DNA from 4 places in the Janthinobacterium sp. UMAB-60 genome. Region 1 is predicted to be linked to each of the others. Evidence: predicted binding sites of a transcription regulator. Region 1 holds the regulator's gene; each other region holds the start of a gene.
What was found. The regulator sigma-54, encoded in region 1, starts transcription at its own class of promoters, with help from an activator protein. The targets are predictions, from matches to a motif close to TGGCANGNAANCTGCTTT.
Positions count from the first base shown of each region.

Region 2: a site for sigma-54 is predicted at 1,957-1,974, ahead of prpB (methylisocitrate lyase). Genes of this name have one in related genera too.
Region 3: a site for sigma-54 is predicted at 4,750-4,767, ahead of urtA (urea ABC transporter substrate-binding protein). Genes of this name have one in related genera too.
Region 4: a site for sigma-54 is predicted at 2,783-2,800, ahead of K0F86_RS12340 (urease accessory protein UreD). Genes of this name have one in related genera too.

Region 1 covers NZ_LT607495.1:89,694-97,367, reverse strand. Annotated here, with positions in the region: gene hprK (HPr(Ser) kinase/phosphatase) at 1-577, shown strand, start outside; gene rapZ (RNase adapter RapZ) at 777-1,640, shown strand; gene K0F86_RS21035 (3-hydroxyisobutyryl-CoA hydrolase) at 1,641-2,726, opposite strand; gene hpf (ribosome hibernation-promoting factor, HPF/YfiA family) at 2,863-3,222, opposite strand; gene K0F86_RS21025 (RNA polymerase factor sigma-54) at 3,292-4,770, opposite strand; gene lptB (LPS export ABC transporter ATP-binding protein) at 4,775-5,530, opposite strand; gene lptA (lipopolysaccharide transport periplasmic protein LptA) at 5,530-6,093, opposite strand; gene lptC (LPS export ABC transporter periplasmic protein LptC) at 6,119-6,730, opposite strand; gene K0F86_RS21005 (HAD family hydrolase) at 6,776-7,309, opposite strand; gene K0F86_RS21000 (SIS domain-containing protein) at 7,309-7,674, opposite strand, start outside.
Region 2 covers NZ_LT607487.1:254,123-261,796, reverse strand. Annotated here, with positions in the region: gene prpC (2-methylcitrate synthase) at 1-937, opposite strand, end outside; gene prpB (methylisocitrate lyase) at 1,007-1,894, opposite strand; gene K0F86_RS12635 (hypothetical protein) at 2,224-2,472, opposite strand; gene K0F86_RS12630 (hypothetical protein) at 2,596-2,832, opposite strand; gene K0F86_RS12625 (MBL fold metallo-hydrolase) at 3,010-3,867, shown strand; gene K0F86_RS27520 (hypothetical protein) at 3,996-4,343, shown strand; gene K0F86_RS12620 (hypothetical protein) at 4,334-5,176, shown strand; gene K0F86_RS12615 (MFS transporter) at 5,299-6,732, shown strand; gene K0F86_RS12610 (LysR family transcriptional regulator) at 6,752-7,657, opposite strand; gene K0F86_RS12605 (M20/M25/M40 family metallo-hydrolase) at 7,664-7,674, opposite strand, start outside.
Region 3 covers NZ_LT607487.1:54,260-61,933, reverse strand. Annotated here, with positions in the region: gene urtD (urea ABC transporter ATP-binding protein UrtD) at 1-621, opposite strand, end outside; gene urtC (urea ABC transporter permease subunit UrtC) at 618-1,733, opposite strand; gene urtB (urea ABC transporter permease subunit UrtB) at 1,730-3,316, opposite strand; gene urtA (urea ABC transporter substrate-binding protein) at 3,444-4,697, opposite strand; gene K0F86_RS11705 (DUF4349 domain-containing protein) at 4,884-5,672, opposite strand; gene K0F86_RS11700 (transglutaminase family protein) at 5,689-6,288, opposite strand; gene K0F86_RS11695 (DUF2760 domain-containing protein) at 6,553-7,128, shown strand; gene K0F86_RS11690 (Hsp70 family protein) at 7,125-7,674, shown strand, end outside.
Region 4 covers NZ_LT607487.1:195,829-203,502, reverse strand. Annotated here, with positions in the region: gene ureC (urease subunit alpha) at 1-1,196, opposite strand, end outside; gene K0F86_RS12350 (urease subunit beta) at 1,198-1,527, opposite strand; gene K0F86_RS12345 (urease subunit gamma) at 1,558-1,860, opposite strand; gene K0F86_RS12340 (urease accessory protein UreD) at 1,886-2,728, opposite strand; gene K0F86_RS12335 (GGDEF domain-containing response regulator) at 2,889-5,093, opposite strand; gene K0F86_RS12330 (HAMP domain-containing sensor histidine kinase) at 5,268-7,433, opposite strand; partial or broken gene K0F86_RS12325 (PAS domain-containing hybrid sensor histidine kinase/response regulator) at 7,430-7,674, opposite strand, start outside.

The sequences.
Region 1 (7,674 bases):
CGCGCAAGTGATCGACTTCCTGCGCGTCTACCTGTCGAAAAAGTTGGCGCAGCGCATCATCATGCATGGCGTGTTCATGGACGTGCTGGGCGTGGGCGTGCTGATCACGGGCGATTCGGGCCTGGGCAAGAGCGAGCTGGGCCTGGAACTGATTTCGCGCAGTCACGGCCTGGTGGCCGATGACGCCGTAGAATTCTCGCGCATCGCACCCAACATGATCGAAGGCCGCTGCCCGCCCCTGCTGCAAAACCTGCTGGAAGTGCGGGGCCTGGGCTTGCTCGATATCAAGGCCATCTTTGGCGAAACGGCCGTGCGCCGCAAGATGCGTTTGAAACTGATCGTGCACCTGGTGCGCCGCAACGCGCTGGAGGAAGAAGTCGAGCGCCTGCCCTTCCTGTTCCCCACGGAGGACGTGCTGGGCTTGCCCGTGCGCAAAGTTGTCATCCCCGTCGCCGCCGGCCGCAACATCGCCGTGCTGCTGGAAGCGGCCGTGCGCAACACGATTCTGCAACTGCGCGGCATCGATACCTTGCAGGAGTTCATGGAACGGCAGAGATTGGCAATGAGTGGCGATTAACAACGTAGGTCGGATTAGCGGGGCCGCCGAGGTGGGGCAACGCCCCGCGTAATCCGACGACATTGTTGACGTCCAAGGTGGCGTCGGCTTACGCGCTTTGCGCTAAGCCGACCTACGAAATACACATATGAAATTGCAATAATTTGTAAAGCTAATTGCCTCGGGAGCGCAACGTCGATCTTTATTGTATGATCGACGTATGCATATCGTCCTTATCACCGGAATATCCGGCTCCGGCAAATCCGTCGCGCTCAATGTGCTGGAAGATACCGGCTACTATTGTGTCGACAACCTGCCGCCGGCCTTGCTGCCCAGCCTGGTGCAAACCTTGCTTGACGAAGGCACACCGCAACTGGCCGTCGCCGTCGATGCACGCAGTGCCGAGTCGCTGGCCAGCCTGCCGCACAATGTGGCCCTGCTGCGCGACCAGGGGCACGACGTCAAGGTAATGTTCCTCACGGCCACCACGCATTCGCTGGTGGCGCGCTTCTCGGAAACGCGGCGCAGCCATCCGCTGTCGCACGAATTGCGTCCGAACCAGAACCCGGCCAGCCGCCGCACCCTGATCGAATGCATCTCGGAAGAACGCGAGCGCCTGTCGACCATCGAGCAATTGGGCCATGTGATCGACACCTCGGAACTGAGCGCCAATAAATTGCGCGCCTGGATCAAGGATATCGTCGCCTCCGAACGCGCGCCGCTGACCTTGTTCTTCGAATCGTTCGCCTTCAAACTGGGCGTGCCGCTGGACGCCGATTTTGTCTTCGACGTGCGGGCCTTGCCGAATCCCTATTACGACCTGGCGCTACGTCCGCTCGACGGACGCGATGCGCCCGTGATCGCCTTCCTCGACGCGCAGCCAAGCGCGCTGGAACTGCTGGCCGACATCCGCGCCTTCATCGAGAAGTGGTTGCCGTCATTCAAATCCGACAACCGCAGCTATCTGACGGTGGCGCTCGGTTGCACGGGCGGCCAGCACCGCTCCGTGTACATGGCGGAACGGCTGGCGCAATACTTCGGCCCCAACGAAAGAGTCGTGCTGCGCCATCGCGAGCGCTCTTAGTTAATCCAGGTGGCGCAGCGGATGCGCTGACGCCGGCCACACGGGCGCAAAGAAACGCGCCACCATGGCTGCATCGACCTCGTCCAGGCTGGCGGGGTTCCAGCGCGGCGCATTGTCCTTGTCGACCACCAGCGCGCGCACGCCTTCGAGCACTTCGCCATGCGCGAAATTGTGGCGCACCACGCTGCGCTCCAGGCGCAGGCAATCGGCCACGCCCAGGTGGGCACCGCGCCGCAGTAATTCCAGGGTCACCGACATCATCAAGGGCGAACGCAGGCGCATGGCCGCCAGGGCCTTCGCCGCGAACGCGCTGTCGTCCTGCGCCAGCGACGCCATGATGGCGGCCACGGAAGGGGCGCCGAAATGGCGGTCCAGCGCCGCGCGCGCCGCGGCCAAAGGAGAAGCCCCCGCCTCGGCCTGGAACGGTGCAGCCAGCGCCTTGATGGCCACCGGCAAGGCCTCGCCCGGCGTCGAGTCGAACAGGGCCAGCAGCGCCCCCATCTGCGCCTCGGGCAGATAGATATCGGCCAGCCCCGTGTACAGGGCGTCGGCCGCGTTGATCGTCAAGCCCGTCAAGCCCAGGTACAGGCCCAACTGGCCGGCCAGGCGGGACAGAAAATAACTGCCGCCCACGTCGGGGAACAGGCCGATATTGACTTCCGGCATGGCCATGCGCGTGCGGCCCGTGACGATGCGCAGGCGGTTGCCTGGCCCCGCTTGCGCCACGCCCATGCCGCCGCCCATCACCACGCCATCCATCACGGCGATATACGGTTTCGGATAGAAGTGAATCACATGATTTAACGCGTATTCTTCCGTAAAGAAGTCTTCCAGCAACGCGCTGCCGCCTTGCGGCGTAGCCAGGCCCGCATCGTAAAAGAAACGGATATCGCCACCGGCGCACAGCGCTTTCTCGCTGCTGGAACGGATCACGACGGCGTCCACCTGCGGATCGTCGCGCCAGGCCAGCAAGACGGCACTCAGGGCACGCACCATCTCCAGCGACAGGGAATTGAAGGCTTTCGGACGGTCGAGCACGATGTGTCCGGTGCGGTGGCGGATGGAGGTCTGGACGAAGTTGCTCATGGCAGGCAGGAAAGAAGTGAAAGTGCAAACATTCTAGCGCCTGTGCGGGGAAGATTGCGTTCAACAGGTCCAGGCGCAAAAAAGGGCGCAATGTGCGCCCTTAGTTGATCACAACCGGTTGAAAGTCGCGGGCCAGTTAGGCGGCGGCGAATTCTTCTTCCGAGTTGTCTGGCAGATGCTTGATCGCCTCTTTACCGTGCCCTTGCACTTTGGTTTTGTACTTCATCACTTGCCTGTCCAGCTTGTCGATCAGGGTATCGATTGCGGCATACAGGTCATGCGCCAGGCTTTCCACATAGACGGTTTTGCCACTCAGACGCAGGTTGACTTCGGCCTTTTGACGTTTTTCTTTCTCTTTGAGGTTATCCACGGTCAGAATCACGGCGATATCGATAACTTGATCGAAATGACGTTTCACGCGCTCCAGCTTCGTTTGTACGTATTCACGGATGGCTGGTGTCACTTCGAGATGATGTCCGCTGATGGTGAGATTCATACACACTCCTAAAGATGATCGGGTTCGTGCGGTCCATCCTATCCGGCCCGCAGAGGAACCGAAAAAAACTTACAAACACTTACGCAGGCTCACTGGCGGAATTTTCAACGCTTCCCGGTATTTGGCAACAGTACGTCGCGCAATCACCATGCCTTGTTCCCCCAGCATGTCCGCAATCTTACTGTCGGATAAAGGATTTTTAGGGTCTTCTGCTCCTGTCAGTTGCACGATCAATGCCCGTATCGCCGTCGATGACGCTTCGCCCCCCGCTTCGGTGGCGACGTGGCTACCAAAGAAATATTTCAACTCGAACATGCCGTGCGGGGTCAGCATGTACTTTTGAGTTGTTACCCGCGAGATAGTACTCTCGTGTAAACCCAGTGTATCAGCTATTTCACGGAGCACAAGGGGGCGCATGGCAACGGCCCCATGCGAGAAAAAGTTCTTTTGTCTTTCTACTATCGCCTGCGCCACGCGCAGGATCGTGTCGAAGCGCTGGCGCATATTCTTGATCAGCCACTTGGCTTCCTGCAACTGCGCGCCCATGGCGCCCTCGCCCTTGCCCTGCTTGAGCAGGTTGGCGTACATGGCGTTGACGCGCAGGCGCGGCATGACGTCATTGTTCAGGGTGACTTGCCAGCCATTGCGCGCGCGCTTGACGACGACGTCGGGCACCACGTAATCGGACACGTCCGAGGCAAACACGGCGCCCGGATGCGGATTGCACTGGCGAATCACCGTCTGCGCTTCGCGCAAGTCTTCCTCGTCGCAATCGAGAGCTTTTTTCAGCTTGTTGAAATCGCGCTGGGCAAACCAGGCCAGGTGCTTTTCCACGATGACGAGGGCCATGCGCCGCGTCACCATGGCGACGTGCGGCAAGCGCTTGATTTGCAGCGCCAGGCATTCGGATGCATTGCGCGCGCCCACGCCCGGCGGATCGAAACTTTGCAGCAGGGACAAGGCCGTGCGCATCTCGTCGGCGTCGATTTCCAGCTCTTCCGGCAGGCGCGCCAGGATGTCGTCGAGCGACTCTTCCAGGTAGCCATTGTCGTCGAGCGCGTCGATGATCAGCTCGACCAGCGCGCGGTCGCGCAATTCGAGCACCGTCACGCGCATCTGCTCCATCAGGTGTTCGCGCAGGGTGCAGTGATGGGCCTCCAGTTGCGGACGCGAATCTTCGTCGTCGGGCGCCTTGCCCCGGCTCGCCTCGCTCCAGTCGCTGTCGCCGCCGTCCGCGGCGGCCGGGCTGTCACCCGCCTCGCCGTCAAAGGTTTCCGCTTCGGCTGGCGCCGCGGGCGCCTCCTGGCCTGGCGGCTGGGGCGGCGCTTCGGCCGGCGCGGCCGTGGAACTCAGGGCCCCGTCGGACAGCAGGCGCAGCGAACGGTCGAGCGGATCGTCGAGGCGCTCGAGCAAGGGATTGTCCGTCAGCAGTTGCTCGAGTTCCTGGTGCAATTCCAGGGTAGACAATTGCAGCAGGCGTATCGATTGCTGCAACTGCGGCGTCAGTGCCAGGTGCTGCGAGGTGCGCAGCTGCAATGATTGTTTCATTGGCTCACATGCGGAAGTGTTCGCCCAGATAGACCCGGCGTACCGACTCGTTCGCGATGATGTCGTCGGGGCGTCCCGACGCCAGCACCGAGCCCTGGTTGATGATGTAGGCACGGTCGCAGATACCCAGCGTCTCGCGCACATTATGATCGGTGATCAGCACGCCGATATTGCGCTCCTTCAAGAAGCGCACGATGCGCTGGATCTCGATCACGGCGATGGGGTCGACACCGGCGAACGGCTCGTCGAGCAGCACGAAACGCGGGTCGGTGGCCAGCGCGCGGGCGATTTCCACACGGCGGCGCTCGCCGCCCGACAAGGACAGCGCCTGGTTCTCGCGCAACTTTTCAATTTGCAAGTCGGCCAGCAATTTATCCAGGCGCTCTTCGATCTCGGCCTTCTTCAGGGGACGGCCTTCGACGGTCTGGATTTCCAGCACGGCGCGGATATTGTCTTCCACCGTCAGCTTGCGGAAGACGGACGCTTCCTGCGGCAGATACGACAGGCCCATCTGCGCGCGGCGGTGGATCGGCAGGCGGGAAATGTCCACGCCGCTGATATCGATGCTGCCGCCGTCCGACGGCACCAGGCCGACGATCATGTAGAACGAGGTGGTCTTGCCGGCGCCGTTCGGGCCCAGCAAGCCCACCACTTCGCCGCATTCGACTTGCAGCGAGACATCATGCACGACTTGCCGCTTGCCATAGGTTTTTTGCAGCCCGCGAACGATCAGGGTGCTGCCGCAACGTGTATTGTCCATTAGTTCTTTCCTGGCGCGGGCGTGGCCGGCGTCTTGGGCTTCGGCTGGATCACCATGCGCACGCTGCCGCCATCCGGCGTGCTGGTGCCGCTGTCGGAATTTTCCATTTTGAATACTTCCTTGCGGCTGTCATACGAGATGAAGGCGCCGTTGGCCACGTCGGTCACTTTCGTGCCTTCCAGGCGCGTCAGCTTGGCCTTGGAAAACAGTTTCACCACTTCCGTCTTGTTGTCGTATTCCACGCGCTCCGCCTCGCCTTCGACCCACAGGTCGCCCGCGCCATCGCGCTTCTGGCGGAAGGTGGCCAGCTTGCCGGGATCGGCCCAGAACGTGATGAACTGGTAGCCTTGCGGGTCTTCCGTGATCAGGGCCCGGCCCGCCTTCATGGTCAGCGTCCCTTTCACCAGCACGACATCGCCCGTCAGCGTGCGCACCTGCTTGACGTCATCGACGTGGCCGCTACGTGCCGTGATGACGGCTTCCTTCTCGGAATCGGCCTTTTCGGCATGCGCCACGCCCATCACGGCCAGAGAAAATACGGTCAACAGCAAGATATTCTTCATAGTATGGTTTCCTTGTTTCATTCTGTCATTTTGCCGCCGCGGCCGGGCGCGGTTTCGGCGGGAGGACCATGCGCAGCGCATTCTGCACTTCCACCACGCCGGTGGCGTTATTGGCCTTCATGCCGATGCCATTGATGCGCGAGGCGCCCGTCAGGATATCGACAGGCACGTCCGTTTCCATTCTTTCCTCATCCGGGAATACCGTCAGCGCTTCCGTCCTGACTGTCAGGTTCTGCGCCTTCGGACTGGCCACGCGGTCGATCACGACTTTGCGGTACAGTTGCAGCCGGGTATTGTCCTGGTCGATATGCGCCAGTTCCGCATTCATGTTCATCGGCGGCATGCCTGGCGTGAGCTTGCGCACGAAAGGCTGGTCGATATCGGATGAATCGTCGAGCGGGTAATGCGTGAGCTTGGTGCCCGAGACGATATAGCTGGGCTTGCCCGTCAAGTCCATGCGCACCAGGCTGAAATTGGTGATGAAATAATCTGGCTCATCGAGATGCTTGCTGGCCGTGATGTTCTGGGCATTCTTGTTCATCACTTCCAGCAGCCAGAAGCTGGCCAGCGCAAAGACGATGGCCCCCAGCACGGTAAAAATCATGCGCCAGCGATGGGCGCCTCCTGGCTTACGCATAGGGTTTCACTCTTTCAAATCGCACTGGCGGCGAGGCGATGCGCCTCACTCCAGGAACGGCGCCATGACGCGCGCATAGTTATCCTGGGCGCGCAGCAGGAATTCGCAGATCTCGCGCACGGCGCCACGGCCGCCGCCGGCCTGCGTCACATAGTGCGCCAGGTCCAGCGCTTCCGGACGCCCGCCCGGCACGCTGACGGCAAAGCCCACGCGGCGCAGGATGGGCGCATCGATGACATCGTCGCCGATATAGCCGCATTGCTCTTCCGTCAAGCCCGTCAGCGCCAGCAGTTCGCGAAACGGCGTCAGCTTGTCGTGACCGCCCTGGTGCACATGGGTAATGCCCAGGTCTTGCGCGCGGCGCGCCGTGATGGCCGAGCGGCGCGCGCTGATGATGGCCGTCTGCACGCCCGATTCCTGCAGCAGCTTGATGCCCAGGCCATCATACACATTAAACGTTTTCATCATCTCGCCATCGGGGCCGAAATGCAGGCTGCCGTCGGTGAGCACGCCATCGACGTCAAAGATCATCAGTTTGACCTTGGCCGCGCGCGCCAGGTTGTCCGCTACGCTATCCATCAGATCACCTTCGCTTGCGTCAGATCATGGATATGCAGGGCGCCTACCAGCTTGCCGTCGGCATCGACGACCAGCATCTGGTTGATGCGGAACTGCTCCATCACGGCCACGGCATCGACGGCCAGGCGTTCGGGCGCGATGCTGCGCGGCTGCGCATGCATGACGTCGCGGATCGCCACTTGCGTGAAATCCTGCACGCGCTCGAACATGCGGCGCAAATCGCCATCCGTAAACACGCCCACGGGGCGGTCATCCGCATCGACGACGGCCGTCATGCCCATGCCCTTCTTCGTCATTTCTTCCAGCGCCTGCAGCAAGGAAGCGTCCACGGGCACCTTGGGCACCCGTTCGCCGCTGCGCATGAC
Region 2 (7,674 bases), on a different contig from region 1:
TGATTTCCCACATGACCGATTCCAGGCGCTCGGCGATGTCGAACATCTTGGTGGAACCGGCTTCCTGCGACAGCGAACGCGCCACTTCCTTGATGACTTTATTGCGCGGGTCGGAAATCGTGTAGACGGGGTGGCCGAAGCCGATCACCACTTCCTTGTTGGCCACGCGCTCGCGGATGTCCGCTTCCGCTTCGTCGGGATTGTCGTAGCGCTTCTGGATATCCAGCGCCACTTCATTCGCGCCGCCGTGTTTCGGGCCGCGCAGCGCGCCGATGGCGCCCGTGATGGCCGAATGGATGTCGGAACCCGTGCCGGCGATGACGCGGCTGGTGAAGGTCGAGGCATTGAATTCGTGTTCCGCGTACAGGATCAAGGACGTGTGCATGGCTTTTTCCCACGATGCCGACGGTTTTTCGCCATGCAGCAGGTGCAGGAAGTGGCCGCCGATCGAGTCGTCGTCCGTTTCCACTTCGATGCGCTTGCCGTTATGGCTGTAGTGGTACCAGTACAGCAGCATGGAGCCGAACGACGCCATCAGGCGGTCCGCGATGTCGCGCGCGCCAGGCGCGTTATGGTCGTCTTTTTCCGGCAGGGTGCAGCCCAGCACGGACACGCCCGTGCGCATCACGTCCATCGGGTGGGCGGCGGCCGGCAGCGCTTCCAGGGCCGACTTGACAGCCGACGGCAAGCCGCGCAGCGATTTCAGCTTGGCCTTGTAGCCTTTCAATTCAGCGGCGGTCGGCAGCTTGCCGTGCACCAGCAGGTAGGCGATTTCCTCGAATTCGCAGCTATCGGCCACGTCCAGGATGTCATAGCCGCGGTAGTGCAAATCGTTGCCGGTCTTGCCGACCGAGCACAGCGCCGTATTGCCGGCGGTAACGCCGGACAGGGCGACGGATTTTTTAGGCTTGAAAGTAGCGACTTGCGGTGCGGTCATTGTGTTCTCCAGATTGAATAGTCTCGGGTGCGTCAATGCGGGACCGGCATGCGGTCCCTGCTTCTTTACTTATTTCTTTTGCGCGGCGAACAGCGCGTCGAGCTTTTGCTCGAAGTCGTGATAATTGATCGATTCATACAGCTCCATGCGCGTCTGCATGGTGTCGACGACATTCTTTTGCGTGCCGTCGCGGCGCAGCGCGCGGTAGACGTTGTCGGCCGCCTTGTTCATGGCGCGGAAGGCCGACAGCGGATACAGGGCCAGGCCCACGTGCGCGCTGCGCAGTTCGTCCAGCGTGAACAGCGGCGTGGAACCGAATTCCGTGATGTTGGCCAGGATAGGCACGTTGACGGCCTTGGCGAACGTGGCATACATGTCCAGGTCCGTGATGGCTTCCGGGAAGATCATGTCGGCGCCCGCCTCGACGCAGGCGACGGCGCGTTCCAGTGCCGCTTCCAGGCCATCGACGGCCAGCGCATCGGTGCGCGCCATGATGACGAAGTTGGGGTCCGTGCGCGCATCGACGGCCGCCTTGATGCGGTCGACCATCTCTTCCTTGCTGACGATTTCCTTGCCCGGACGGTGGCCGCAGCGCTTGGCGCCCACCTGGTCTTCGATATGCAAGCCGGCAGCGCCGAACTTGATCATCGATTTCACGGTGCGCGCCACATTGAAGGCGGACGAACCGAAGCCCGTGTCGGCATCGACCAGCAGCGGCAGGTCGCACACGTCGGTGATGCGGCGGATGTCGGTCAGCACGTCGTCCAGGCTGGAAATACCCAGGTCGGGCAAGCCCAGCGAGCCGGCCGCGACACCGCCGCCGGACAAATAGATGGCTTTATAACCGGCGCGCTTCGCCAGCAAGGCGTGGTTGGCATTGATGGCGCCGACGACTTGCAACGGGGATTCTTCCTGGACGGCCTTGCGGAATGCGGCACCTGCGGAGTATTGAGTCATGTGTTCACCTTATGGGTTTCGGATGGTCCCGAATGTTTCACGGAGTGGCTATGAGCATCAGTATTGCAAATGCCGTGCCAGCACCGCACACCGGCCCGGAAAATGCGTCACGCACAGTGAAAACCAGGGGAAATGGCCACGCAACGGCGCTGCACGCGCTGTCACGCACGGGAACAGCGATGTCACAATGCATGACAATGATGTTTCAAATATGTTTCAATCATTCCATTTGAAACATTGAAACATGAAACAGACCAGACTGCCACCGGGCGCGCACATAAAAAAACAGCCGGCGGGCGCCGGCTGCAGGTTTGCTGAAAATGCAGGAGCTAAGCCAGCCGCACCAGCGGATTGGCGATGATGTTGTCGATCTGGCGCACGGCTTCTTCGCAGGCGGCGGCAATGGCGCCATCCTCGTCGTCGCGCACGAACTGCATGGTCGAGCCTTCGAATACTTCCAGGCCTTCCGCGGTGGCGCGTTCGATGTCGCAGCTGGCCGACCATTTGCCATCGGTGGTGGGCACGGCCAGGGGAACGATTTCCCAGCCTTTATAGTGAATTTTAGAACTGTTTTCCATGGGTGCCTCCTTGGTGACTGACTCAATAGTGGAAATCGTAGCATGAAGCGGGACCGCTAGCGACGTGTTTCACGCGCCGGCGCGCGGTCAGGCTGACTTTCGGGCTAAACGATTTACGCTGGCTCAAGGACGCAGCAGATTATCCACTTCCGTCCTGGCCACTTCTATCCCGGCCGTGCAAGCCGTCTCGGGCGCCGCATAGCCGCCCAAGGTGCGGCTGCGCGTAATCGCTTGCGCCGCGCTCTCGCCCTCGCGCTGCAGGCGGTAGGTAAAATCCCATAAATCGTCGTTATCCTTTTGCGGGGTCACGGAAATCGTAAAACCGCGGTATTGCTCGCTGCGTGCAGGTATATCGTTCATGAATTCCTCCTTGGAGGAATGAGGTTACCATGCTGCAAGCGCCAGGGTGCGCACGACTGCGACGGGCGCATGCATGCCCGCTTATCTGTTTTTCGCATGCTCAATGTCAATTTGCAGCATTTTTTTAGCGTACTCTGGCGATATAATGTCCTTCCCTGTTCGTACTTTGCCGCCGCGATGACCCCACAAATCCAAGCTTTCTTCGACCCCGCCACCGCCACCGTCACGTATGTCGTGTACGAGGCCGATGGCCAGGACTGCGCCATCATCGATTCCGTGCTCGACTACGACCCGAAAGCGGGCCGTACCTCGACCACGTCGGCCGACAAGGTGATCGCCTTCGTGCGCGAACACGGCTTGCAGTGCCGCTGGCTGCTGGAAACCCACGCGCATGCCGACCACCTGTCCGCCGCGCCCTACCTGCAGCAGCAGCTGGGCGGCGACGTGGCTATCGGCGCCGCCATCCAGACGGTGCAGCAGGCCTTCGCCGCCGTCTACCACCAGGATGACGCCAGGGCCGACGGCTCGCAGTTCGACCAGCTGTTCGCGCCCGACCAGGTGTTTCATATTGGTAAGCTGGAGGTGCGCGCCCTGCATGTGCCCGGACACACGCCGGCCGACCTGGCGTACCAGATCGGCGACGCCGTCTTCGTCGGCGACACCCTGTTCATGCCGGACGTGGGTTCGGCCCGCTGCGACTTTCCAGGCGGCTCCGCATCCCTGCTGTACCGCTCCGTGCAGCGCCTGCTGGCGCTGCCGCCGCAAACGCGGCTGTTCATGTGCCACGACTATCCGCCCAACGGCCGCGCGCCGCGCTGGGAAGTGACGGTGGCCGAACAGCGCGCCGGCAACATCCACTTGCGCGACGGCATCACGGAAGAACAATTCGTGGCCATGCGCACGGGCCGCGATGCCACCTTGGACATGCCGACCTTGATCCTGCCCGCCATCCAGGTCAACATCAACGCGGGCAAGCTGCCCGAGCCGGAAGACAACGGCGTGCGCTACCTCAAAATACCGCTGAACGCGATCTGATTGCCTCGGGCACTCCGCGCCCATCGCACCTCCTTTCTTGACACCACGCAAGTTCCACCTCAGGCAATCCGCATACAGTGCAGATTGCCTGAGTTCACTTTGGCGCCGCCTTTTCCTGCTTACAAGTCGTGGGTCTGCAGTGGCTCAATCCACTGCAACGGCTCGACTATCCGACCGAGTGGCAACTGTTATGGACGCTCGGCCTGGCCAAACCCAACAAGAATGACGATATGGTCAGGACGGATCCCAGGGGCTTCAGCACCTTGCAGGCAGTCGCCCCCATTACTCACGATCTCGATGGCACGGAAACGTTCAAGGGTTATCACCATAAGTATCTGCGCGAGCTGATGAGCAATTTCCACGACATTTACTATTCCAGCCCCACCTACTTCTACCATGTCTACCCCAAGGATAAAAAACAGAACTGGCGGGCATCCGCGTCGAATATGCCCTGCCTGCGGGTAAGTTGGACCTAGAAGAGGCAAAAAACACTACATGCGAACGCATCATCGACACCTTTAACATCGGCAATGTCAATTTCCCCACCCTCTGGACCCGCGCCACTCCGCCCGACGTGCGCATCACCCTGGGTGGCAACAATGCAGGCTTCGTCTCCCTGCAAGCCGCGCTGGCCTACCTGGAAGCGCATCCGAAGGAAGCCGTGTGGGTCATGAACTGGGATGCGCCGAGCCGGCCGAAAACCATGCAGATCAATGAAAATCTGGTGCTGCTGGTGCTGGCCGGCCCTGATTACAAAACGGAACGGGCGGCGCTGGCGTGGGTAGGCTATCCGGCCACGAAAAGCGTGGCGGACTTTGAACTGGCCAAGGACAAGCCGCCGCGCGCCGTGCAGGCGTGGCAGGCGCTATTTGCCGAAGCGGCGCGCCATGGCGGCAAGACGGAAACCGATATTGGCTACATCATCCACGACGCCAGCAAGAGTCTGCCCACCTCCTCCGACCGCCAGGGTCAGCTGGCGCAGGCGCTGACCCTGGAAGTGCCGGGCTTCGACTTCCTGCCGCAGACCTTCAATACGCCGGCGCTGCTGGGCGAGATGGGCGCCGGCACGGCGCTGACCAATGTGGCCCTGGGCGTCGCCCATGCTAACCACGTCGGCAAGAGCGTGCTGGTGGCGGGCACCAGCGATCCTGCCAGCGTCACGGGCGTGCTGGTCGCGCCGCCAGACAAAGTACGCCCTATCGACCACGACAAACCGTGGTTCCGCGCGCGCGGCGAAAACCATGCGTATCTGCCGTGGTGGGGCATCCGCCACGATGCGGCGGACGCTATGCAGGGCTACTCAGATTGAAGTCCGAAGGCACCGCTCCGCACATGGCGTCAAACGCAATAACACAATGCAAATGATGCGTCTTCCGCCATGCAATATCCCTCAGTACCATGTGGTGACCCTATTCGAGGATCCACCACGCCATGCAACCACCGTCAAAACCCGTACCGCCCGAGCAGCAGGCCACCGAAGCTGGTAGCGTCACCACACCCGTGCGCGGCGCGCTGGCCAGCCTGTCCCTGGCGATGCTGCTGCCAGCGCTGGGCACCAGCATCGCCAACGTGGGCTTGCCCGACATGGCCAGGGCCCTGCAGGCACCGTTCCAGGATGTGCAATGGATCGTGCTGGCGTATCTGCTGGCCATCACCGCCCTGATCGTCAGCGTCGGGCGCCTCGGCGACATGCTCGGCCGGCGCCGCCTGCTGCTGGCCGGCATCGCGCTGTTTGCCATGGCCTCCATCCTGTGCGCCCTGGCGCCCACCTTGTGGCTGCTGGTTGCCGCGCGCGCCCTGCAGGGCCTGGGTGCTTCCGTCATGATGGCGCTGACGATGGCCTTTGTCGGCAGCACCGTACCCAAGGCCAGGACGGGCAGCGCCATGGGCCTGCTCGGCACCATGTCGGCGGTCGGCACCACGCTCGGCCCCGCGCTGGGCGGCCTGCTGATCGCGTGCTTCGGCTGGCAAGCCATTTTCCTCGTCAACGTGCCGCTGGCCGCCGTGGCGCTGCTGCTGGCCTGGCGCTACCTGCCGGCCGACCAGCGCGGCGCGCACGCCAAGCGTCCCGTGTTCGACCACCGCGGCACCGTGCTGCTGGCGCTGACCCTGGGCGCGTATGCGCTGGCCATGACCCTGGGCCGCGGCCATTTCGGCGCACGCAACGTGGCGCTGCTGCTGGCCGCCTGCGTCGGCGCCGTCCTGTTCGTCCGGGTCGAACTGAAGGCGCCGGCACCGCTGATCCGCCTGGCCATGCTGCGCGCGCCCGTGCTCGGCGCCGGCCTGGCGACCAGCATGCTGGTCTCGACGGTCATGATGTCCACGCTGGTGGTCGGCCCCTTCTACCTGGCGCGCGGCCTGGGCCTGGGCACGGCCGTCAACGGCATGGTGCTGGCGGCCGGGCCGCTGGTGGCGGCGTTCTGCGGCGTGCCGTCCGGCTGGCTGGTGGACCGCTACGGCGCGCAGCGCATGGGCGGCGCGGGCCTGTGCGGCGCGGCCGGCGCCTGCCTGGCGCTGGCCCTGCTGCCCGCCAGCCTGGGCATCCCCGGCTACGTCGCCCCGATCATGCTGCTCACGGCCAGCTACGCGCTGTTCCAGGCAGCCAACAATACCGCCGTGATGGGCGATATCGTTCCCGAGCAGCGCGGCGTCATCTCCGGCATGCTCAATCTGTCGCGCAATCTGGGCCTCGTCACGGGCGCCTCCGTGATGGGCGCCGTCTTCGCTGCCGGCGCCGGCGATATCACCGGCGCGCAGCCAGCCGCCATGATCGGCGGCATGCACGCCACCTTTGCCGTCGCCAGCGCGCTGATACTCGCCGCGCTGGCCATTTTCATGTTCGGCCGCGCTCTGAGCAAGCCCTGACCTGCCGCTGCCGGCGGCATCAACTGGCGTTGATCCGGGCCGCGCAGGCGTCGACCACGCAGCCGCGCAGCCAGCGGTGGGCCGGGTCGGCATCCATGCGCGGATGCCACATCAGCGACACGGTCAGGTCGGGCATGCCTAGCGGCAGCGCAAAACTGAACATGCCGGCGCGCAGATTGCCCGTATGCCGTTCCGGCACGGTGGCGATCAGGTCGGAGCCGGCGGCCAGCGCCAGCGCCGCAGTAAAGCCGCCGACGATGCTGGCGATCGTGCGCTGCAATCCCAGGGCGGCCAGGGCGTCGTCCATCGGCCCCGTATCCTGGTCGCGCCGCGCCACCAGCACGTGCTGGCCGGCCGCATAACGCTCGGCGCTGATGTCGCCTTGCGCCAGCGCATGGCCGCTGCGCACCACGCCCACGAAACGGTCGCCGAACAGCCTGCGCGTGCGCACTTCCGGGCTGGTGAGACTGCCGATCACACCCGTTTCCAGGTCGATGCTGCCCTCGCGCAGCTGCACGCTTTCGCGGTCCAGCTTTTGCACGAAGCGCAGGCGCACGCCAGGCGCTTGCGCGCCGATATGCGCGAGCAGCGCCGGGCCGAAATTTTCCACGAAACCGTCGCTCGAACGCAGCGTAAATGTTTGCGCCAGCTGGCGCGGGTCCAGCTGCTCCGCCGGCCCCAGCACGGCCAGCACCTCGCCTAACAGGGGTCCCACTCTTGCGCGCAGCTCCAGCGCGCGCGGCGTGGGCACCAGTTCACGGCCGGCGCGCACCAGCAAGGGATCGCCGGTCGTCTCGCGCAGGCGCGCCAGGGCGCGGCTCATGGCCGATGGACTCAAACGCAAACGCCGCGCCGCGCGCGTGACGCTGCCTTCGGCCAGCAGCACGTCAAGGGCGATCAACAGGTTCAGATCGGGTAGCGACATTGGCGCTTACTCGCCCT
Region 3 (7,674 bases), on a different contig from region 1:
CGACATGCCGGCCACCGGTTCGTCCAGCAGGATCAGCTGCGGCTCCTGCATCAAGAGCATGCCGATTTCCAGCCACTGCTTTTGCCCATGCGACAGCAAGCCCGCCAGCCGCGCCTCGTGGCCGTTCAGGCGTATCAAGCGCAATATCGCTTCGATCCTGCCTGCCTGCTCGGACGTCAAACGGGCAAACAGGGTGGGCGCCACGCGCTTGTCCATCTTCATCGCCAGTTCCAGGTTGTCGAACACCGTGTGCTGCTCGAACACGGTGGGCCGCTGGAACTTGCGGCCGATGCCCGCATGGGCGATCTGCGCTTCCGTCATCGTCGCCAGATTCATGGTCTGGCCGAACCAGGCCGTGCCGGACGTGGGCCGCGTCTTGCCCGTGATGACATCCATCATCGTCGTCTTGCCCGCCCCGTTAGGGCCGATGATGCAGCGCAACTCGCCCACGGAAATATCGAGGCTCAGCTTGTTAATCGCCTTGAAGCCGTCAAACGACACGCTGATGTCTTCCAGGTACAAAATGGCGCCGTGCGTCGTATCGACGCCCTCGCCTTTCACGCGCGAATACGTGGGGCCAGCTTCGGCGCCGGCCATGCCGGGCAACATGCGGATACTCATGCGGCCTCCTCTGCCACGGCGGGCTTGCGTCTGAACTTGCTCAACACGCCCAGCATGCCTTGCTGCATGAACAGGGTGACGACGATGAACAGCAGGCCCAGTGCGAACAGCCACAGCTCTGGCAAGGCAGCCGTGAACCAGCTTTTCAAGCCGTTCACGGTGAAGGCGCCCAGGATGGGGCCGAGCAAGGTGCCCCGCCCGCCCACGGCCACCCACACGACCATTTCGATGGAGTTGGCCGGCGACATCTCGGACGGATTGATGATGCCCACCTGCGGCACGTACAGGGCGCCAGCGATGCCGCACAGCACGGCGGATAAAGTCCAGACGAACAGCTTGAACCACAGCGGGTTGTAGCCAAGAAACATCAAGCGCGCCTCGCTGTCGCGCACGCCCTGCAGTACGCGGCCCAGTTTCGAGCGGACAATGGCGCGCGCACCGATCAAGGCGGCCAGCAGGAAGGTGAGCGTCAGCAGGAACAGCACGGCCCGGGTGGCGGGTGCCGTGATGCTGTGGCCCAATATCGTCTTGAAATCCGTGAAACCGTTGTTGCCGCCAAAGCCGGTGTCATTGCGGAAGAACAAAAGCATGAACGCATACGTCATCGCTTGCGTGATAATGGAAAAATACACACCCTTGATACGCGAACGAAACGCAAAGTAACCGAAGACAAAAGCCAGCACGCCTGGCACCAGCACGACGAGGGCCATGCAATACCAGAAGTGTTCCGTGAAGGCCCAGTACCACGGGTAAGTCTTCCAGTCGAGAAACACCATGAAGTCGGGCAAGCTGCTGTGGTACTGGCCCTGGTCGCCGATGGCGCGCATCAGATACATGCCGTGCGCATACGCGCCCAGCGCAAAGAATACGCCGTGGCCCAGCGACAGGATGCCCGTGTAGCCCCAGACGAGGTCCAGCGCCAGCGCGGCCAGCGCATAGCACATGAACTTGCCCACCAGCGCCACCGTGTAGGCGGACACGTGCAGCGCATGCCCTTCGGCAAACGCCAGGTTAAAAATCGGCAAGAGCGCCGCCAGCACCGTGCAGGCGGTAATCGCCAGCCAGACGGGCCGCGTGAACAGGCCCTGCTTGATCGGGTAGGAGGTAGTCATTCGACGCTGCGTCCCTTCATGGCAAACAGGCCCTGCGGCCGGCGCTGGATGAAAATGATGATGAAGACGAGAATGGCGATCTTCGCCAGCACGGCGCCCGCCACCGGTTCGAGGAATTTGTTGACTTCGCCCAGGCCCAGCGCGGCGATCACGGTGCCGGCCAGCTGGCCCACGCCGCCGAGCACCACCACCATGAAGGAGTCGACGATGTAGCTTTGGCCCAAGTCCGGCCCCACATTGCCCAGCTGCGACAGGGCCACGCCGCCCAGGCCCGCGATGCCGGAACCGAGGCCGAAGGTCAGCATGTCGACCTTGCCCGTGGCCACGCCCACGCAATCGGCCATGCGGCGGTTTTGCGTGACGGCCCGCACGAACAGGCCCAGCCGTGTCTTGTTCAGGATCAACCACACGGCCGCCACGACGACGATGGCAAAGCCGATGATGGCCAGCCGGTTGTACGGCAGCACAAGGCCGCCCAGCACGGTGACGCCGCCCGACATCCAGGCCGGGTTCGCCACTTCCACGTTTTGCGCGCCGAAGATCGTGCGCACCGTTTGCATCAGGATCAGGCTGATGCCCCAGGTGGCCAGCAGGGTTTCCAGCGGCCGCCCGTACAGCCAGCGAATCACCGTGCGCTCCAGCATCACGCCCACCAGGCCGGCAACAAAAAAGGCGGCCGGCAGCGCTGCCAGCAGATACGCCTCCTGCATGCCGGGCAAGTAGCTGCGGAAAAACAGCTGGCACAGATAGGTCGTGTAAGCGCCTATCATCAGCAATTCGCCATGCGCCATGTTGATGATGCCCATCAAGCCAAACGTGATGGCCAGGCCCAGCGCGGCCAGCAGCAGCACGCTGCCCAAAGAGATGCCGTAGAACACATTGCCGGCCAATTCCATGCGCGCCACTCTGCCCTTGATCTGGCGCATGGTTTCGATGGCGGCCAGCTGCACGGATTCGTCCGGCTCGCCGTCCTTTTCCAGCATGGCTTGCAGCACGGGCAGCAAGCGCGCATCGCTGCTGCCGGCCAAGTCCTGCACGGCAGCCTTGCGCGTGGCGGCGTCCGGCGCATGCAGGTTGGCGCTGGCGATCAGCACCTGCAAGATCTGTTTGATGTCAGCATCGCTTTCCCGCGCCAGCGCCGTGCGGATCAGGGGAAGCTGCGCGGGATCGACGGCCTTCTGCAAGGCTTGCGCGGCGGCCAGCCGTTCGGCGCGCTGCGGTGCCAGCAGCTGCAAGCCCGACAAGGCGCCCGCCACGGCCGCGCGCAAGCGGTTGTTGACCATCACGCCGTCGATGCCATCCGGCACGGCACCCAGCTGGCCCGTGGCGGGATCGTAGGCTTGCTCGCCGTCGACGACATACACCTTGCCGTCGGGCGCGGCATACAAGGCGTCGTCCCGCAAGGCGTGCAGCACACGGGCAGCCTCGGGCGTGGCCAGGGCGGCGATCCGGGCGACGGCCGCAACTCTGGCATCGGGGTCGTCGCCGGACAGCGGCTTGAGTAATTCTGGAGGGATGGCGGCCTGCGCCAGCGAGGATAGCAACAGGCAGGAGAGGACCAGCAGGTTGAGGAGGAGCTGCATGTGCGTTCCAAAGAATGACTGCACGGGGGCGTATGCTGCCCCCAAAGGCGACGACTGGGGTCGGATGGGGACGCCTAGTCCCTGAGGGTCCGACCCCGGCAGTTGCTGCTGGGTTAAATATCAGCACCTACAGCTTCTGCTTGCCCTCATTGCCCTTGATATACGGGCTCCACGGCTGGGCGCGGATCGGTTCCTTGGTTTTCCACACGACATTGAATTGCCCATCGGCCTTGATCTCGCCGATCATCACGGGCTTGTGCAGGTGGTGGTTCGTCGCATCCATGGTCAGGGTGAAGCCCGATGGCGCCTTGACGCTCTGGCCCGCCATGGCGGCGATCACCTTGTCCGTGTCCGTCGATTTCGCCTTTTCCACGGCTTGCGCCCACATGTGGATGCCCACATAGGTCGCTTCCATGGGGTCGTTCGTCACGACGGAACCCGCGTTCGGCAACTTTTGCGCCACCGCGTACGCCTTCCACTGCTTGATGAAGGCCGTGTTGACGGGATTCTTGACGGATTCGAAATAATTCCACGCCGCCAGATGCCCCAGCAGCGGCTTGGTATCGATGCCGCGCAGTTCTTCCTCGCCCACGGAAAACGCGACGACGGGCACGTCCGTGGCTTTCAAGCCCGCATTGCCCAGCTCCTTGTAGAACGGCACGTTCGAATCGCCATTGATGGTGGAAATGACGGCCGTCTTGCCGCCCGTGGAAAACTTTTTGATGTTGGCGACGATGGTTTGATAGTCGGCATGGCCGAACGGCGTGTAGACCTCGCTGATATCGCTATCCTTGACGCCTTTGCTTTTCAGGAAGGCGCGCAAGATCTTGTTGGTGGTGCGCGGATACACATAGTCCGTGCCCAGCAGCACGAAGCGCTTGGCGCCGCCGCCATCTGTGCTCATCAGGTATTCCACCGCCGGGATCGCCTGCTGGTTCGGTGCGGCGCCCGTATAAAACACATTCTTTTCCAGCTCCTCGCCTTCGTACTGCACCGGGTAAAACAGCAGGCTGTTGAGTTCCTTGAACACGGGTAGCACCGACTTGCGCGAGACCGACGTCCAGCAGCCAAATACCACGGCGACTTTATCCTGCGCCACCAGTTGTCGCGCTTTTTCCGCGAACAGCGGCCAGTTCGACGCGGGGTCGACGACGACGGCTTCCAGCTTCTTGCCCAGCACGCCACCCTTGGCATTGATCTCGGCGATCGTCATCAGCGCCACATCCTTGAGCGACGTTTCGGAGATGGCCATGGTGCCCGACAAGGAGTGCAAAATGCCCACCTTGATGGTATCGGCGGCCAGGGCCGCCTGCATGGTGGTGGACATGGCCAGAGCCAGTGCGCCGGCGGCGGCCGCTTTCAGGATGATGCGTCGTGACATGGGGACTCCTGTGATGTATTCATGGGGGACGGACTGGGCATACGATGTTGTTAAAGCAGAATGCATGCCAGCAGCACCAGGCGTCCGCCATGGTGCACGCGGCCCGCGCCGCACGAAAAAAAACCTGGCTGCACAAGGACTGTGCAGCCAGGTTTCAAATTGCCGTAAAACGGTGCGCGGCAGACTTTAATTCTTGCGCGGCACTCCGCGCAAACGGCGCCAGCCCTTGCGTCCCAGCGGGAACAGCAGCACGAACGCGAGCAGCCATGGCAGGATATACGCCATGGCCGTGATGGCGTTGGCCACGCCTTCCGACAGGTTTTCCGTGAAATTGCCCAGCGCCCGCTTGACGGGACGCCAGAATGACTGCTTGCCTTCGGCGCTGATGGCCACGTTCAGCAAGTCCGTGTCGATGCGCTGCATCAACAGCGCATCGGCCGCCGTCGCCTGCTCCAGTTCCACTTGCACGGTGGCCAGTTCCTTGGTCACCTTGATCAGCGCATCGACGTTCGCGCCCGAGCGCTTTTCCAGGTCCTGCAACTGCGCCTGGTACTGCTTGAGCATGTCCAGGCGCTTCTTGCTGTCGAGCACGGGGCGCCCCAGGTCTTCCACCTTGGTGCCCTGGCTGCTGACGTCGCCTCCGGCCGCGACCAGCGCCACGAGCTTCTTGATGCCGGCCGGCTTGGCGCGCATGCTGATGCGCGCGTGCACGTAACGGCCGCCGTCGATGCTGGAATCGAGCAGCAGGCAGCCATTTTCCGTGTCGGCCTTGCAGGCGGCGACGACTTTTTCATACAGGGGCCGCACTTGCGCCTCGTGCGTATCGACGCTGACATTGTGTTCATAGGCAAGGAACTCGCTGCCTTTTTCCTTGCCATCGAGACGCGCGGCGCTGGACTGGCCCGCGCTCTCGCCCTTGCCGCCGCAACCGGCCAGCAGCAACAGGCCGATCAGGCTGATATACACTTTTTTCATGATTTCTTTCTTTGAATTATTTTTGAACCGGCAACATCTCAACATCGGGCAAATGCGCGGCCACGTCCTGCACCGTGGCATATTGCGTCAGCGCGGCCACCACCTGCGGCAGCGGCTCCGCCCAGATTTCCGGCAAATCGCGCTCGTCGGGCGCCAGCACGGGAAAGGCCAGCTGTTCCTGCGGCGGCGTGAAGGCAGCCACGACGCCAGGCTTGTTGCCGCGCGCATCGATGCGGTACCAGCCAAACGCTTGCAGATACACGGCGTTCAAGCCGTGCAGGCAGAACGGCGGCCCCACTTCGCCCACGGCCAGGCGCTGATAGCACAGGCCGGCAGGAATGCCGTTGGCGCGCAGCAGCGCGGCCAGCAGATGGCTCTTTGCATAACAGTATCCGGTGCCATGCTGTAAGACGTCGGAAGCGCGGCAGGTGACGGGATTGCGCTGGTAATCCCAGCTGTGGGCGATCTCGTCGCGCACGAAGGCAAAGCAGCGGGCCGCGATGGCGGCGTCGCCCACCGCGCCGGCAGCCAGTGCGGCGGCTTTGGCACGCACGGCCGGATGCTCGCTGTCGATATACGTGCTGCTGGCCAGATATATGGAAAAGTCGGTGGACATGGCATCAAGGGCATGCGAAAAGATAATGCGCGATTCTAGTCGACGCCGGCCGAAATCGAGCGTTTCCTTGCGCAGAAACAAAGAAAATCCATGCGTCAGGCTGGCTGCGCCGGGGCCGGCGGCTTTGGCGGCGGCCCGGTAGCTGGTATCATGCGGGCAAACGCAGCCGGCCCTGTCGGCCCGGCACCTGCACTACCCTGCGAAGCGGCCCCGCCACCCGGCGCGCCGCCGACGCCACCCTACAGATCAGAGAAACGAGTTCCTATGAGCACACCATCGTCCCACCCATCGTTCTGGCGCCGAGTCCCGCTGGCTTTCGGCGCCTTCTTCAGCACCCTGTCGGACGCCGCCTATGCGGCCCGCGTGGAAAAGCTGTCCTTGCCCGAGGCTGCACCCGTCGCCCCCGTGGCGCCAGCCCCCGTGCCGGTGCCGGCCGCCGCTCCTGTCATATTAAAAGAAGCGACGCCGGACGCCGCGCTGCAACTGCTGGCGCTGCTGCAGCGCGAAGCGCGATTGATCGATTTTACCCAGGAAAACCTGGGCAGCCATGCCGATGCCGACATCGGCGCGGCCGCCCGCGTCGTGCATGAAGGCTGCGCCAAGGTCATGCGCGAATACTTCACCATCGAAGCCGTGCGCCAGGAAGCCGAGGGCAGCCGCATCGTCCTGCAGGAAGGTTTTGACAGCGCCCAGGTACGCCTGACGGGCAACGTCGTCGGTTCGGCGCCATTCACGGGCACCCTGAGCCATCGCGGCTGGCGCGCTTCGAGCGTGCGCCTGCCGAAACTGAGCGGGCAGCACGACGCCGCCATCCTGGCCCCGGCCGAGGTGGAACTGTGAACGATACAACGAACAACAGCCCGCGCTACGCCATCGGCATCGACCTGGGCACCACCCACAGCGCCCTGTCGTATGTGAACCTGGTCGAGAGCGACGGCGAGCAATCCAGCCACGGCGTGCTGAAAGTGCCGCAGCTGTCGGCGCCGGGCACCGTCGAAGATCTTGCACTGCTGCCGTCCTTCGTCTACCTGCCGCACGCCGATGAAGTGGCGGCGGGCGACCTGGCCCTGCCCTGGGTCACCGAGGAAGCGGAAGCGCCGTTCGTCGTCGGCGAAATGGCCCGCAGCCGCGGCGCCACCACGCCGATTCGTCTGGTATCGAGCGCGAAAAGCTGGCTGTGCCACCCGGGCGTGGACCGCCGCGCGGCGATTTTGCCGAACGACGCGCCGGCCGAAGTGCCGCGCATCTCGCCGATCACGGCCGCCACGCGCTACCTGACGCACTTGCGCCAGGCCTGGGACAACGCCCACCCGCAAGCGCCGTTCGCCGAGCAGGAAATCACGGTGACGATTCCCGCCTCGTTCGACCCGGCCGCGCGCGAGCTGA
Region 4 (7,674 bases), on a different contig from region 1:
CGGAAATTGTCGCTGCGCGCCGTGTCGGGCGCCAGCGGTCCTCGCTGTACCTTCATTTTGTGCGCCGTCTGCCAGGTGCGCATGATCACCTCGCCCACCCGCCCCATCGCTTGCGAGTCGGACGACATCATCGAGATGGCGCCGATATCGTGCAAAATATCCTCGGCGGCGATGGTCTCGCGGCGGATGCGCGACTCGGCAAACGCCACGTCTTCCGCGATGGCCGGGTCCAGGTGGTGGCACACCATCAGCATGTCCAGGTGCTCGTCGAGCGTGTTGACGGTAAACGGGCGCGTCGGGTTGGTCGACGACGGCAGCACGTTCGACTGCCCCACGGCGGCGATGATGTCGGGCGCATGGCCGCCGCCCGCCCCTTCCGTGTGAAACGTGTGGATGGTGCGGTCCTTGAAGGCGGCCAGCGTGTGTTCCAAAAATCCCCCTTCATTGAGGGTGTCGCTGTGCAGCGCCACCTGGATATCCATGCGGTCGGCCACGGACAGGCAGTTGTCGATGGCGGCCGGCGTGCTGCCCCAGTCCTCGTGCAGTTTCAGGCCGATGGCGCCCGCCCGCACCTGTTCTTCCAGCGGCAGCGGCAGGCTGACGTTACCCTTGCCCATGAAGCCCAGGTTCATCGGGAAGGCGTCGGCGGCCGCCAGCATGGCGTGCAAGTGCCACTGTCCCGGCGTGCAGGTGGTGGCGGCCGTGCCCACGGCCGGTCCCGTGCCGCCGCCCAGCATGGTGGTCACGCCGCTCATCAACGCTTCCTCGATCTGCTGCGGGCAGATGAAGTGGATGTGCGTGTCGACGCCGCCGGCCGTGACGATCAGGCCCTCGCCGGCAATGATTTCCGTGGCGCCGCCGATGGCCAAGGTCACGCCGGGCTGGATGTCCGGGTTGCCCGCCTTGCCGATGCCGAAGATCAGGCCATTTTTCAGGCCGATGTCCGCCTTCACGATGCCCCAGTGGTCGAGGATGACGGCATTCGTGATGACGGTATCCATCACCTCGGCCGCGCAGCGCTGCGACTGCCCCATGCCGTCGCGGATGACTTTACCGCCGCCGAATTTCACCTCTTCGCCGTAGATCGCGTAGTCATGCTCGATCTCGATGAACAGTTCCGTGTCGGCCAGGCGGATGCGGTCGCCCGTGGTGGGGCCGAACATCTCGGCATACGCGCTGCGGGGAATGCTGGCCATCTCAATCCTTTCCCGGGGGTGTGTCTTGCAGGTCGCCCATCACTGCGCCATTGAAGCCGTAGACCTTGCGTTCGCCCGCCAGCGCCACCAGTTCCACCGTGCGCTGCTGGCCAGGTTCGAAGCGCACGGCCGTGCCGGCAGTGATGTTCAGGCGCATGCCATAGGCGCGCCAGCGCTCGAAAGCCAGCGCGGGATTGACTTCAAAAAAGTGAAAGTGCGAGCCCACCTGGATCGGCCGGTCGCCACGGTTGGCCACCACCACGGTGGCCGTGGCGCGGCCCGCATTGAGGCTGATTTCGCCTTCTTCCAATTTGTATTCGCCTGGGGTCATGAGCGGCTCCTGTCAATGTCGCTTGTGTGCTTACGGTATCGGATGGTGTACGGTCACCAGCTTGCTGCCATCGGGGAAGGTCGCTTCCACCTGGATATCGGGGATCATCTCGGCGATGCCGTCCATGACGTCGGCACGCGAGAGTATTTTTGTACCGTCCGACATCAGCTGCGCCACCGACTTGCCATCGCGCGCGCCTTCCATGATGGCGGCGCTGATCAGGGCCACCGCTTCCGGATAATTCAATTTCAAACCGCGCGCCAGGCGCCGTTCGGCCAGCAGCGCGGCCGTAAAAATGAGCAGCTTGTCTTTTTCGCGGGGAGTCAGGTCCATGGTTTTCCTTGTGCGTCTTTCCTGTTCAAGTGTTCCAGATGCGGGGCACGATGGCGTCGCGTCCCAGCATGGCGGGGCGCAGCAGCAGCCAGGCGGCCAGCATGATGCGGCGCGCCGCCTCGCTGTCGCCGCACAGCAGGCGCACCACCACCAGCGCTTTCATGTGCGTGGCGCCAAACGCGGCGCCGGCAGGCACGGCGATCTCGCGCACGGCTGCCAGTACTGATGGAGAAACCGGTGTGCCGACGGCGATCAGGGTGGCGCATACCGTGTGGCCGGCCAGCCCCAGCGGGCTGGCCATCAGCGCGCCGCCGGCAGCCAGCACGCCCTGCTCCCACCACAGCAGCTTGCCGCCGCGGCGGATCCGCACTTGCTGGCTGATGCTGCCAGTGTTAAAAATTTCGCCCGAGGCGCTGCGGCCCAGGCAGACGATGTCGCAGCCGATGTAGCCGGCGTCCGGCGCCAGTTCCACCTCGTGGCGCAGGCGCACGCAAGCCTGGTCGAAGAAAATGCTTTCCTGCGGCAGCCACTCGATGGCGGCGCCGCTACCGGCGCGCAGCACGATGTGCTGACCCGAGACGTGGCCATTCGCGCGGTACCACTTGGCCGCGCCCGGCGAGGTCAGCAAGGCATGCGCGCCTGCGCCCACCGTGGCGTCGACGGCCAGCTGGTCGCCGCCCACCACGCCGCCGGGCGGATGGATGATGATGGCGTGGCAGACGGCATCGCCTTCCGGGTACAGGGGCTTTTGCACGCGCAAAGGGCCGCTGTGCGTGCGCTCGACGAGGCGGCTGACGCCATCGTGCAATGCAAAGCCCAGGCGCAAATGCGCCTGCCAGGCGCCGTGCGCGCTGGGCTGTGAAGGCATGACTGGGTGGGTACTGTCTGGCATGCGGGGCAATCGCGTAAATAAGCGATTACCTAAGCAGGATATGTGCCAGCGTCAGGGGAAGGAAAGGTGAGAATCGCGCACCACGCTGCCGCGGACGCACCGGCATGGTGCATCGGCCGCACCGCGGCGTGTATGCTCAGGCCACGGCCAGGGTGCGCCGTTCGCGCAGCAAGGCAGTGAATGGTGCGGCAGCCAGGGGCCGGCTGAAATAATAGCCCTGCATTTCGTCGCAGCCGTGCTCCGTCAGGAAGTCCACCTGCTCGCGCGTTTCCACGCCTTCGGCGATGACGCGCATGTCCAGGTTGTGTGCCAGCGAGATGACGGAACGGGCGATGGCCGCGTCGCTGCTGCTGGTGGTGACGTCGTCGACGAAGGATTTGTCGATCTTCAGCACGTCGATGGGAAAACGCTTCAGGTAGCCCAGGCTGGAATAACCGGTGCCGAAGTCGTCGAGCGAAATGCCCACGCCGATATCCTTCAGGCGCGTCAGCGCCGCCACGGCCTTGTCCGGGTCGCCCATCACCGTGCTTTCCGTGATCTCGATGCCGAGGCAGGCGGGCGCGATGCCGTATTTGCGCAATACCGCCTCGACGAACGGCACCGTGCGGTCCTGCGCGAACTGTTTGCCAGACAGGTTGACGGCCACCTTGATGCTGCCCAGGCCCGCGTCGTGCCAGGCGCGGATCTGCGCGCAGACGCTTTCCAGCACCCATTCGCCGATGGCCGTGATCAAGCCGTATTCCTCGGCCAGCGCGATGAACAGGCCGGGCGGCACCTTGCCCAGCACCGGATTATCCCAGCGCAGCAAGGCTTCCGCGCCCAGCAAGGCGCCCGTGCGCAGACACATCTGCGGCTGGTAATGCACGGTGAATTCATCGCGGCCGATGGCGCCGCGCAGCTGCTGCTGCATGGCCAGGCGGGCGCGGATATCGCTGCCCATGCGCTCTGTGAAGAAGGCGTAATGGTCGCGCCCCATTTCCTTGGCGCGCACCAGGGCCGTGTCGGCGTGGCGCAGCACGTCGTCGAGGCTGTCGCCGTCGGCCGGGCACATGGCGATGCCGATGCTGGTGGTCAGCGCCAGGCGTTCACCATCGACGCTGAGCTCTTCGCGCAAGCCGGCCAGGATGGTTTGCGCCAGCGCCAGCGTGCGCCCCAGCAGGGCATCGTCCTGCAGCAGGATCTGGAATTCGTCGCCGCCCTGGCGCACCACCGTGTCACCCTCGCGCACGCAGCCGGACAGGAAACGCGCCACCACTTGCAGCGCCTTGTCGCCCACGGCCTGGCCGTGCGAATCGTTGATGTTCTTGAAGCGGTCCAGGTCCAGGCACATCAGCACCACCTGCTGGCTGTCGCGCAGGGCATTCGCGCGCGCCTGTTCGAAGCGCTCGCGCAGCAGCACGCGGTTCGGCAAGCCCGTCAGCGCGTCGTGGTAGGAGAGGAAGTCGATCAGGTGCTGCTCGGCCTTGCGCTCGCTGATATCGAGGAAGACGCCCACGTAGTTGACGACGCCGCCGTCCGGGCCATGCACGGTGGAGACGCTGAGCAAACAGGGATAGGTGTCGCCGCTCTTGCGCCGCGTCTGTACTTCGCCCGACCAGCAGCCGCTGCTGCGCAAGCCCTGGCGCAGGGCCAGCAGCACCGCTTCGCCCGTGTATTCGGCGTGCAGGCGCATGATGTCCGTGCCCACCACTTCCTGCGCCGCGTAGCCGGTGATGCGTGTAAAGGCGGGATTGGCCGTGACGATGACGCCGGCCGGATCCGTGATCAGGATGGCGTCCTGGGTGGCTTCAAAGACCTGGCCGGACAGGCGCAGCAATTCCTCGTTGGCGCGGCGGATCTGCACTTCGCGCGCCAGGGTGCTGGCCACCTGTTCCAGTTCGGCCGTGCGTTCGGCCACGCGCCGTTCCAGGTTGGCGCGCTCCTGCGCCAACTGCAGCTGCGCCCGCGCCAGGCGCACATGCGCATCGGTGCGGGCGAGGATTTCCTCGGCCTGGAAGGGTTTGGCGATGAAATCGACGGCGCCCAGCGCAAAGCCGCGCACCTTGTCGTCCGTATCGTACTGGGCCGACAGGAAAATCACCGGCACCTGGCGCAGGGACGGTATCTCCTTCAGGCGGCGGCACACTTCAAAGCCGTCGAGACCCGGCATGCGCACGTCGAGCAGGATCAGCTCCGGCGGGCGCGCCTGGGCCGTCCACAGGGCAAGTTCACCGTTCGGCGCCTGGCGCACCGCATAGCCGGCGCCGCCCAGCAAGTCGCTCAACAGCTTCAGTGAAGCCGGCGTATCTTCAACGATCAGTACTTCGCCCTTCGAATTCACTTCCGAAAAATCGCGGTGCATGTAGCAGTTCTCTCAGCTTTGGATGAGGCGCGGCGGTCGGTTGCCACGCTGGACAAGACATTTCTTTGCGATGAACTACGTACTATCATCATAATCTTTATTGCAATTTGGCACCATCCATCCACGGCACTTAGTCCGCCTTTTCATCGAATTCGATGTTGTCAGCCCACACTTTCATGTATGCGCCAGCGCGCCCTCATTCTCCAGCAAGTCGCACAGCTGGCGGTACTGGTGCTGCTCGAGCATCGCCTGCAGCGGCACCAGCAACGGTGCAGCCGCCGCCGGCAAGGCCGCCAGCAGTTGCGCCACCCTGGCCAGGTTCAATTCGCGCAGCGCCACCAGCAAGGCGGCGCGCTCTGCCCCGGCCAGCAGCAGCAAGTCTTGCGCCTGCAGCGCCGGCGGCACTGCCGCCTGCGCCGACATGGCCGCTGGCACGGGGGCCGGCACCGGCGCCTGCGCCGCCTGCGCGGGTATGCTGAAACGGAAGGTGGCGCCCTGCCCCGGCATGGACTCCAGCGTCAGCTCGCCTTTCATCAGCCGCACGAATTCGCGCGAGATGGCCAGGCCCAGGCCCGTGCCGTCCTTCGGTCCCGCGCTGTCGGCCTGCACGAAGGGCTCAAAAATGCGCTGCTGATCTTCCAGCGCGATGCCGATGCCCGTGTCGCTGACGGCGAACGACAGGCGCCATGTGGCGTCATCGCGCCGCTCGCCGCGCACGCGCAAGGTGACTTCGCCGCCGCCGGCGAACTTGACGGCATTCGACATCAGGTTCAGCAGCACCTGGCGCAGTCGCGTCGCGTCGAGCAGCACCGCCGCCGGCAGGTCCGCGCAATCGAGACGCAGGGCCGGTCCCTGCTGCTCGGTGCGCATGCCCAGCATGTCCATCACTTCCTGCAACAGCGGTGCCAGCGCCACCACGGTCGCCTGCGCCTGCAAGCGCCCCGCCTCGCCCTTCGACAGTTCGAGGATTTCATTGATCAGGGTGAGCAAATGATTGCCGGAGCGGTGGATGATGGCCAGGTTGCGCTTTTCATCGTCCTGCATGTTGGGCGAGGCGGCCATCAGGCGCGAAAAGCCGATCACGGAATTCAAGGGCGTGCGCAGTTCATGGCTCATGTTGGCCAGGAAGGTGCTCTTGGCGCGGTTCGCCGCCTGCGCCTGGCTGACGGCCACCGACAGGGCGCTCGTGCGCTCGGCCACCAATTCTTCCAGGTGGTGACGGTGGCGCAGCAGTTCCATTTCAGCCTCGCGGTGCGCCGTGATATCGTAGTTCGAGCCTACCAGGCGCATGGGCGAGCCCCGCCCGTCGCGGAAGATCACGGCATCGGCCTTGATGTAGCGGATGGCGCCATCGGGCCACAGGATGCGGTACTCGTGCGTGAACGCCTGGCCGGCGCCCAGCGCGGCGCGCAGGGCCTCCTTGGTGGCCGGCACGTCGTCCGGCATCAGCGCCGCGCGCCAGATCGCCGCCGGCGACATGCTGCTGGCCGCATCGACCTTGAACTGCGCGTACATCTGTTCATCCCACTGCAATGCGTCGCTGCTGACGTTCCAGTCCCAGATGCCGATGCTGGCCGCGCCGGTGGCCATCTGCACGCGCTCCTCGCTGCGCTGCAGGGCGCGGTAACGGCTGTCGAGCAGCGCCACCATGTCGCGGATGGAGCGGTACAGGGTGCGCAGCTCGCCCAGGAACCACGCTTTCGGCGGCGTGCCGAACGCTTCGCCCTGCCCCGCCTTGACGCCGGCCGCGTACTGGCCGATGGCCTTCAACGGCTTGAGCATCAGACACCACATGAGCAGCCAGATGCTGGCCACCAGGATCACGTCGAGCGCCACGATCATGGCGCCGATGCCCAGCGCGCGCTGCCGCAGCTGCGCGTCCAGCAGGGCCGGCGTCGCATACACGGCAACGCTGCCGATGACTTGTCCGCCCATCGTCACGGGGCGCCGCTGCACCAGCCAGTCCGGGTCGGCCGATAGCGCGGAGAGGCTGTCGATGGCGCCGTCCGCAGTGCGGCGCAGTACCAGCGCCTCCTTGCCGATGCCCGGGGTGAGGGAGCTGGCCACCAGATCGCGCTTGCCCAGCATGCTGCGCATGATGGCCTGCATCTGCTTTTCATCCAGGTTCCACAATGGCAGTTCGATGGCCACGGCCAGCTGGTCCGCGCTGACGGCCAGGCTGCGATGCAGGTGCTGCCAGCGCTGCTCGCGTTCGGACTGGTAAAACAGCACGGCAAACGCCAGCAGCAGCACGGTGACGACACAGGTCAGCGCCACGCTGACGGCCAGCACGATGGACACGCCGCCCAGGCGGTCGCCTTTCGGTGCGTGAAAAATCATGCGTCTTCGCCCTGCGGTTCGCTGGCCAGCTGCGTCAGCAAGGCGCACAGCGGCTGGTACTGATGCTGTTCCAGCATGGCAGCGATGTGGGCGGACAGCTGCGGCAGGCCGGTCGCCACGCCGGCCAGCACGATGGCGCTGCGCCGCAAATCGAGGGCCTGCACGGATTCGAGCAGCGCCTGCCGTTCGGCCGCGCCCAGCTGGCCCAGCGCCTGCTGCAAGTCAAAGGCCGCTGCCGGCA